Aureispira sp. CCB-E: one gene and its partner. The protein of the gene in region 1 interacts with the protein of each later gene in a pairwise test. Links are inferred from orthologs where the notes say so. Each region holds a gene or a part of one and is shown on either strand. Other genes may lie near its edges.

What was found. The genes of interacting proteins can lie anywhere in the genome.
Region 2: the proteins of dnaE (region 1) and QP953_RS06105 interact in binary tests that used the Escherichia coli proteins (3 or more experiments, as listed by UniProt). The link is inferred for Aureispira sp. CCB-E from one-to-one orthologs.

The regions. Positions count from the first base shown.
Region 1 is NZ_CP133671.1:3,857,381-3,863,437, reverse strand. Bases 1,193-5,311 are described here. They hold dnaE (DNA polymerase III subunit alpha), read left to right. Parts: upstream 1,193-1,544; coding sequence 1,545-5,111; downstream 5,112-5,311. Other genes in these bases: QP953_RS15005 (DUF6940 family protein), read left to right, coding at 5,132-5,311. Outside these bases: QP953_RS15020 (hypothetical protein), read left to right, coding at 1-418; QP953_RS15015 (TerB family tellurite resistance protein), read right to left, coding at 425-1,183; more of QP953_RS15005, read left to right, coding at 5,312-5,713; QP953_RS15000 (Fur family transcriptional regulator), read left to right, coding at 5,803-6,057. UniProt on the Escherichia coli protein: DNA polymerase III is a complex, multichain enzyme responsible for most of the replicative synthesis in bacteria. This DNA polymerase also exhibits 3' to 5' exonuclease activity. The alpha chain is the DNA polymerase catalytic subunit.
Region 2 is NZ_CP133671.1:1,575,181-1,579,052, forward strand. What follows is about bases 969-3,872. They hold QP953_RS06105 (DNA polymerase III subunit gamma/tau), read right to left. Parts: upstream 3,382-3,872; coding sequence 1,555-3,381; downstream 969-1,554. Other genes in these bases: QP953_RS06095 (hypothetical protein), read right to left, coding at 969-1,350; QP953_RS06100 (hypothetical protein), read right to left, coding at 1,366-1,506; QP953_RS06110 (DUF1573 domain-containing protein), read left to right, coding at 3,645-3,872. Outside these bases: QP953_RS06085 (SdpI family protein), read right to left, coding at 1-371; QP953_RS06090 (autorepressor SdpR family transcription factor), read right to left, coding at 444-704; more of QP953_RS06095, read right to left, coding at 835-968. UniProt on the Escherichia coli protein: Part of the beta sliding clamp loading complex, which hydrolyzes ATP to load the beta clamp onto primed DNA to form the DNA replication pre-initiation complex.

The sequences.
Region 1 (6,057 bases):
CAAGGCTTCTAAAGACCTGCCTTACCTTGCTCCCAAAAGCTTAGAAAAATACACCAATATCAAACGCAACATTGTGGAATTAAAATACAAACGAAGTCAACTAGAAGCAAAACAAACCAACAGTGCCTTAAAAGGCAGAATACAACGTGAAATTACTGACTTGAACGAAAAAATTGCACGAAAGGAAGCATTAGTCAATGCCATTGAGGCGCTTCATTCTGATTTAGAAAAGATGCCTGAACACAAAAAGGAGCCTTATACAAACATAAAATTAAAAATTGCAAAACTTCAATTCGATAAAAAGAAATATCAAGAAAGAGAGGATTACAGAGCCATTCAAAAACAAAAGGACATCGACGAAGCAATTCAAGAGCAAGAAGAAGAACTAAAGTTGCTTCTTGGCATTGGCAACAACTAGCAAAAGTTAACGAAATCCACGCTCTTGCTTTATATTCTCATAGGCTTCTTGTACTTTTAAGAACTTAGCAGTAGCGGCTTTTTTAACACCTTCTCCCAAGTGCTCTAACTTATCAGGATGATATTTTTTGAGCATAAAATGATAGGCATCTTTAACGTCTTCATCTCGGGCAGAAGGTGAAATTTCTAATATTTTATAATAGGCATCCATCGCTTGATAAAACATGGCTTTGATAGAGTCAAATTCTCCCGCCTCTACGCCAAGGTGAATGCTAATAACTTTTATGGCCGCGATTTCTGCCTCATCTATTGAATAATCGGCATTGGCTATCCCAAACAAAAAATGAATCAATTGCAAACGAGTTTCATAGCTAGTTGTTCTGCGAATTTGTTGAGTTGTTTTTTTTAAATCAAAGTCATTGTTTATCGCTTCCATTAAAATATGCCAATAATCATCCATCTGAAGGGTACCAAACTGCTCTACTAAAAAAGAACGCACATAACTTAGTTCTAAATCATCAACCTCACCATCAGCTTTTACAACGGCACCAGCCAATAATATAGAGCCAACAATAAAATCATTAGGATCGGTATCTTCAATCGAAGCTGGCGCATTTTTATTCAGCCAAAGCTGTCCCCCATCTCGGTGCAGTTTATCCAAAATAGCCCCCAAAATCAAACCAATTAATCCGCCCCAAAAACCACCTACACTTGCTCCTACTATTGGTCCTACCAGTTTGCCTAACCAAAATTTTAGTTCCTTCATAATTTTGCACGATCCGCTATGAAGCCTTTTTTATGCCTCACAAAATGAAAAATGTTTATTAACGATTATCGCTATTCCGTTTTCAAAAGTAAGAAATTATTTTTTTTGATAATGAAATTGTTCCAATAATACTATTTCCACAGCACTAAATCAACAACATTTGCTGTTTCATTTAAAAACTACTTCAAACTCAATTAAGTGTATTTGAACATCAAAAAACAGAAACAAATTATTTCAAAACAAATTCAGTCAGCGAGCATTTTTCGCTAAAAAAACGTATCTTAGTAGTTTGAATTAAAGTAGTTTTTTTTAAGTTGATAATAACATACCTTCTCAAACCTTTGTTCGCAAAAAAACAGTCATGCCAGAATTCGTACACTTACACTCTCATACTCAATTTTCACTTCTAGATGGAGCTTCCAATATTGATATTTTGATGGAAAAAGCTGCTGCTGATAATATGAAAGCCGTCGCTTTGACCGATCATGGAAATATGTTTGGGGCGTTCAAATTTGTGGCTGCTGCCGAAAAACAAGGCATTAAGCCAATCGTGGGTTGTGAATTTTATTTGGTAGAAGATCGACACAAACAATCTTTTGCCAAAGCAAAAGGAGAACGAGACAAACGTTACCATCAATTGATGTTGGCCAAGAATCAAGTTGGTTATCAAAACCTGTGTAAGCTTTGTTCTTATGGCTTTATGGAAGGGCTTTACAGCAAATTCCCACGTATTGACAAAGAATTAATTGAAAAGTATCACGAAGGTTTGATTGTTACCAGTTGTTGTGTAGGGGCAGAAATTCCCCAAGCTATTATAGAAGGTGACATCGAAAAAGCTGAAGAACTGCTTAAATGGTGGTTGAACATTTTTGGCGAAGATTATTATATCGAAATTCAACGACATCGTGGCTTAGAAGACTTGGACATTTTCAAGAATGGAAAGCGTGTCATGAGTGGCGTTAGTCAGGAAGATGTCAACCAAGTTCTATTAGGTTTTGCCAAAAAATACAACATCAAAGTTATTGCAACGAACGATGCCCATTATGTGGAAGAAGAAGACTGGGAAGCTCATGATATGTTACTGTGTATCAATACGGGTTCTTTGGTAGAGGACACGAATCGTTTTAAATTCTCTAGTTCTGATTTCTACTTTAAGACTCAAGCAGAAATGAATGCTATTTTCACCGACGTTCCTGAGTCGATCGCCAATACGATGGAAATTTATGACAAGGTAGACAAACTTACTTTGGCACGAGACATCTTATTGCCAGCCTACCCTCTGCCTCCTCAATACAATACTCAAGATGAATACCTTAGAGGTTTGACCTATGAAGGAGCCAAAAGAAGGTATGGCATGATAACAGCCGAAATTTCGGAACGATTGGATTTTGAACTAGGAGTTATCAAAAATTCAGGTTATCCTGGATACTTCTTAATTGTACAAGATTTTACAACAGAAGCTCGAAAAATGGGCGTCTCGGTTGGTCCAGGACGTGGTTCGGCAGCTGGTTCGGCAGTGGCTTATTGTTTGGGAATTACCAATATTGACCCGATTAAATACGACTTACTTTTTGAGCGTTTCTTAAATCCTGAACGGATTTCGATGCCCGATATTGATATTGATTTTGATGATGTGGGACGTTCTAAAGTAATGGATTATGTGATTGAAAAATATGGTCGTAACCAAGTAGCTCAAATTATCACCTATGGTTCGATGGCCGCCCGTTCTTCGCTCCAAGATGTGGGACGAGTAATGAACATTCCCTTACAAGAAGTGATTGCCGCCAAAAAAGTATTGCCTGAAAACTTGTCTGTCACACTAAAAAAAGTTTTAGCAGATGGCGATATTGACCCTAAATTAAAAGGCAAACTAAATTCTGAAGAGGTAGAATTAGCCTATCAATTCAGAAAATTGGCAGAAGATCAGGGGCATATCGGAACGATGATTCAAAATGCTAAAAAATTAGAAGGTTCCATTCGAAATACGGGGATTCATGCCTGTGGGGTAGTTATTACGCCTGACGATATTACAAATTTCGTTCCCGTAACTGTAGCCAAAGATTCTGATTTATTGGTTTCTCAGTTTGATAACTCTGTTGCAGAAGATGCTGGACTTCTAAAAATGGATTTCTTGGGACTCAAAACCCTAACCATTATCAAAGATGCTTGTAAAATCATTAAAGCAAAACATGGCGTAGAAATAGAACCGGATGAAATTCCTCTAGATGATCAAAAAACATACGAACTCTTTCAACGTGGTGAAACGATTGGGGTGTTCCAGTATGAGAGTCCTGGCATGCAAAAATACATGAGGGAATTGGTGCCTTCTGAGTTCTCTGATTTAATTGCAATGAACGCTTTGTATCGTCCTGGTCCAATTGCTTATATCCCACTTTTTATTGATAGAAAGCATGGTAGAGAGCCGATTGAATTTGACTTGGAAGATATGCGAGAGTACCTTGATGAAACCTATGGTATTACAGTCTATCAAGAGCAAGTGATGCTTCTTTCCCAAAAGTTGGCTGGTTTCACAAAAGGGGAAGCCGATATGCTACGAAAAGCAATGGGAAAGAAGAAAAAGAAATTGATTGACCAAATGTTTCCTAAGTTCGAAGAAGGTTGTGCTAAGAATGGTCATACAGGAGATGTTGTCAAAAAAATATGGAAAGACTGGGAGGCCTTTGCTTCTTATGCTTTTAATAAATCCCATTCTACTTGTTATGCTTTTGTTGCTTTCCAAACAGCCTACTTAAAAGCACATTACCCTGCTGAATTTATGGCTTCGGTCCTCACGCACAACAAAAGTGATATTAGCAAGGTTAATTTCTTTTTGCAAGAATGTAAAAATCAAAATGTTGAGGTACTGGGTCCAGATATTAACGAGAGTTATATGAACTTCTCGGTTAACCAAGAAGGAAAAATACGCTTTGGCTTGTCAGCATTAAAAGGCGTTGGTGAAGGACCTGTTGAAGAAATTTTAAAAACTAAAAAAGAATCTGGAGAGCCTTACAAAGATATTTTTGATATTGTTCGACGCATCAATCTAAAAGTAGCCAATAAAAAATGCTTTGAAAGTCTAGCTTATGGTGGTGCCTTTGATGCTTTTGGTTTGGATAGAGCAGTTTATTTTACAAAAATAGACGGCAAACATACATTCTTGGAATTGGTATTGCGATATGGAAATGCCTACCAAAAACAAAAATCTGAATTAGCCTTCTCCCTTTTTGGTGCCGATGCTGTCGATCAAACAATGCCCGAGCCGAAACTTCCTGAGACAGTCACAGAGTGGAATTTGATGGAAAAACTAAAAAAGGAAAAAGAGGTAACAGGAATTTACCTCAGTGGGCATCCTTTGGATGATTATCGTCTAGAAATTTCTAAGTTTACTAAAACCATCAATCGTTTAGACGAATTCAAAGACCAAGAAGTAGCTATCGCAGGTATTATCACTTCTGTCAACCATCGTGTTAGTCAAAAAGGAAGCTTATTTGGTTTTGTTGGTATTGAAGATTATGAAGGAAGCGTTTTTGAATTTGGCTTGTTTGGTGATTCTTACCTCAAACACCGTCATTTATTAGAAACAGATACCGTTATCTATATCAAAGGAAAATACCAAAAAAGCTGGCGAGACCCCAATCAATACGAATTACGTATCAACGAAATCCAACTCTTAGATGAGGTAGGAAGTAGTAAAATTAAAGGGATTGCAATCAATTTGCCCATTCAACAACTCACACCTCAATTGATCGATCAATTGGATAGAATTTGTGATAAATACAAGGGAGAGCAACAATTTTCGGTTAATTTGCTTGATGCAGCTAATAAAATTATTTTGCAATTAGATTCTGCCAATCGCCGCATTAACGCTGATAGTTTGTTTACCAACGAATTGGATAGTTTGGGGCTTAAACACAAAACAATTCTTTAGAAAAGAAGATACAAGACACTATGTTTCAATATATCGAAAAGGTTTTAGCCAAAAACACATTTCAGTTTCAAATAACACAAGACGATGTTTTGATGACATTTGAACAAGTGTTAGAATTATGGGAATGTTCTAGAACCTTTCGATTGTTTTATACTCAAATCTTAAGAGAAGTTCCATTTGCTGCTTTCTTTTGGGAGCATAAAGGTATTCATAAAACAAATTTGCAACAAACCTATGAGTTCGTGATTGTTGGAACCAATGCTTTTGATGGCAAGCAAGCAAATTCGACACCTTTTAACACCTACTTTTCTTCTAAAGAAGAATCTGTTGTTTGTTTTTCTAATTTGGGTAATAATGCTCGATTAGTTGTGCCTTGCCCCAATTCTTCTAAAGAAGTATATACCCATTTGGGAACCTTTATTCGAAATGCTCCTTACCAACAAATTGATACTTTTTGGCAGACTGTAAGCAAAGAATTACAACAAAATATTAATCAACAGCCACTTTGGTTAAGCACGTCTGGCTTAGGTGTTTATTGGTTACATGCTCGTTTGGATCAACGCCCCAAATATTACACCCATGCGCCTTATAGAAAAGTATAAGCACTCTATTTGTTAGGAAATGCAACTGAATTGCATTAAATTTGCAGTAAACAGATTAACTTTTAGTGTTTCAAAAGCCTTCAAATTATATGAAATCAACTAGAAATACTGCTGCGAAATCAGCTATTCAATCCTTATTACAACAATCTGATACTGCTTTATCTCATAAGGACATTCAGAATGCAATTGGTAAATTATGCAATCGGGTGACTATTTATAGAATTTTAGATCGTCTTGTAGAAGAAGGAGAAATTCATAAAATCATCAATACTGATGGCGTTATCAAATATGCAGCTTGCCATCAATGCGAATCCCATCACAACCACAACCATGATCATGTTCAC
Region 2 (3,872 bases), 2.3 Mb from region 1 along the record:
ATAGGTATTTCTGTGTTGCCAGAGCTTACTAGTAAAATAGCAAATACTAGTGCCGATAAAAACAATTGTAGTGTAAGTCGTAATCGATAGTATTTTTTGCCCATCTTTGTGATACTTGCTTCTTTTGCAGTAATTTTAGGCAAGAAAAGTAGGAGTAAGTAAATCGGTAGATTAATTAACAAAACAATCCAACCCAACGAAGATTTAGAACCATAACGATCTATCTCTCCTTCAAAATTCCAGTGCATGGGAACTTGCTCTGGCAAATCGTTCCATATTATAAATAGATAGATAATAGGAGCTACTGTTATTAGTAATAATAAAAGCTCTTTAGGTAAACTAGCGGGATGGTTGGATGGTGTATTTTTCATAATTTTAATAGGATTGGTGATATTACAGGCTAACTTTTAATCGTTGCTAAAATAATAAGTAGGGGAGGTCTGTTATTTGTTATCTTTAAACTGCATCAACCACTGAATGACCTCTTCAAAAACACTCATGTTTAAAGAGTAGGAAATAAATTGACCTTGGCGAATTCCAATGACTAGGTCGGCTCTTTTTAGTAGATCTAAATGATGTGAAATACTAGGTTTGGAGATATTGAAGTGTGCTGCAATTTCTCCTGCTGTTAAATCTTTTTCTTTTAATAATTCTAGAATTTGGCGCCTAGTAGAGTCATTTAGAGCTTTAAAAAGGTTATTCATTGAATTTTGATTAGTTATTTAGATAAATGTCTAATTGTTAAACGAGAAAAGTAGAAAAAAGTTTTGCTTAGATGCGTTATTTTAATCATCGCTTATAAGCTACATTGCTATTGTGTGGTTGAGAAATAGTCTAATAATTAGACCAAATTAGTTCATCAAAGGAATTGAGCAAAGGAGAAGGCTTTTCGGTACTTTTTTGTAGAATAATCTCAAAACCAAGCATTTCATCTTCTATTAAGTCTTGGTTAGGATTAAATAATTGCCGAACGTCAACATTATAAATACCGTTTTCTAACTTGACGTGTAATGCTGCTAAGTCAGAATCGGGTAGCGTTTCATCTTCAAATTGAGCTGCCAAAGTAATGGATTCGTAGTTAATGAGATATAGTTTAGAATTGCTGACTTTAATTTTTCCTCGAAATGTTTTGAATGCATGGTTTGCGGTTGCTTGATCGCAAATACGCACTGTCCATAGATTGGGAACACTAGTGCCCCAAAACAACAGGTGCCCTTTTTGAGATTCGCGAATAATACGCATCTCAACGTCTTCAAACTCCCAATCTTCATCAATAAAAGAATCGTATAAATCTGTATTGATAAGACCTAAAAAGCTGGCATCGTCTGATATTTCAAAAAGTTGATTCACTAGAAAAGCTAGAAATTATTTGGCTTGCGCATTGGCTTGTTCGTGTATCTTGCCAATTAAATCATATACTTCATTGAAAGGAAGGTTACCCAATGCTTTTAGAATGATATTGACTTCATCAAAATTGAGTTCTAGTTTTATGTTCTTGTTATCCATGGCTACTTGAGTATATTAGGTTTTGCGACTAATTTGAAAATTTATGAATTAACTGCTTTTAGGAGGCAAGAGTTGAAAACGTTTTTGAAAATCTTTTAAAACAGGATTCAATTTTAAAAAGTGCACATACTTATCTCGATCTGTTTGTGGGATCACTTTTTGAGGTTTTGGAGCTTCTATTTTTGTTGCGTCAATTTCTACTTCAAAACTCAACTCCTTTTTTTGAAACGTTTGAATCAGCAATTGGCGAACAGGACGATCTCTAAAAATGGCATCTTTGGCTCGGTTTCCAGCCGTAAGCACTTTAATAGTTCCTAGTTCTGCATCTAAAATAGATAATTTTGCTGTTTTGAACAAAATCTGAGTGGATTGAGATTCAATTTTTGACCAATAACTTTCCCAGATTTTTTCCAAATTTTCTTGTGTAAAAGGCATGGCAGCCTCTTGAGGTTTGTGGTATTCTTCTTTCACCTCGTTCAATACCTTCGACAAAAAATTGCTTCCTTTTTTTAAAGCCAATTTTTCTGCAAAATTATTGGATGTTGTTGATTTTGTCGCATCAACAGCAGGTTCATTATCTGATTTTAGTTCTGCTTTAGCCTCTTCTGTCTCTGTAGTCGTGGTATTTTTGAGAGAGGCAATGGGCGTTTCATTGACTTCTTGCTCAATAGGTTCTGGTTGATAATTAGGCACAACTTCTTGAACTGCTACCATTTTACTATCGTCTAGTGTTTTTTTTTCAGAGGGAGTAGTTACCGTTTGAATGGCTCTAGGCTCCATCGCACGTTGAATGTAAGCCATTTTGATCAAAGTCATTTCAACATGAAGACGATGATTACGAGACATTTTATAATTAACATCACAATCGTTTGCTAGGCTTAATGCGGATAGTATTAAAGCAGTAGGAGCTAGGTTGGCTTGTTGTTGATAACGCTCTTTTATATTGCCACTAACTTCTAATAGTTCTATTGTTCTAGGGTCTTTACAAACTAATAAATTACGCAAATGTTCTGATAAACCATTAATAAAAATATCCCCATCAAAACCTTTTCTAGAAATTTGGTCAAAAAGCAATAGTAACTGACTGGCATCTTCTATCAATATGGCCTCTACGACTTTAAAATAATAGTCATAGTCTAGGATATTGAGATTTTCGATAACATCTTGATAGACTATGTTGTTGCCCGAAAAGCTTACAATTCTATCAAAAATAGATAAAGCATCTCTTAACGCTCCATCTGCTTTTTGCGCAATAACGTGTAGTGCCTCTTCTTCGGCTTCAATTCCTTCTTCTTTACAAATCTTTTGCAAGTGATTGGTCATGTCAGCAACTTGAATTCGATTAAAATCAAAGATTTGGCATCGAGACAAAATGGTTGGTATAATTTTGTGTTTTTCAGTTGTTGCTAGGATGAAAATGGCATAAGAAGGGGGTTCTTCCAAAGTTTTCAAAAAAGCATTAAAAGCTTGTTGCGAAAGCATGTGCACCTCATCTATGATATAGATTTTATACCGACCACTTTGAGGGGCGAAACGAACTTGCTCAATAAGCGCACGAATATGCTCAACACTATTGTTAGAAGCGGCATCTAACTCAGAGATGTTTAGAGAGGCATTTTGATTAAACGATTCGCAAGATTCGCAGGTATCGCAAGGTTCCATGTCGTTGGTAGGTGTTTGGCAATTGAGTACTTTTGCCAAAATACGAGCACAGGTCGTTTTTCCCACACCTCGAGGGCCACAAAACAAAAATGCCTGTGCCAGATGATTGCTCTGAATGGCATTCTTAAGTGTTTGTGAAACGTGTTGTTGTCCAACAACATTGTCAAAACGAATGGGTCTATATTTTCTTGCGGATACTACGAAATTACTCATGCTACAAATATACTAATCTGATTGATGAGTTCCAAGTTTTGAATTGAATTAGCCGAAGGTATTTAAAGATCTTGAACTTAGAAAGCTGTTATAATAGTAGTTTAAGTGATAATTTTTTTTGATTAGCAGATTGCTATAATATGGATTTCGTTTCTTTTCTTGTATCTTCCCTCTTTGTTTTGTATAATCCATTATTACACTAGACACCCCAATCTTGTAGCATTTACTCCATTTATCAGGTGTGTTCATATAAATCCAGATACATGAAACAATCTTTCTATTTCACTTGCTTCTTATACATAGGTGTTTTTTTGTTGCTAACTGCTTGTGAGAACTCCTCGTCTTCTGATAAGGGAACAACAACGACAGCAACCTTGTCTGACGATACGATAGAGACGATTCAAACGCCAACACTTCCTCCCGTTATGGATACGGTGAGTACCGATACCATATCGTTAGATACGATTAAGAAGGTACGAAAAATGGTGCGC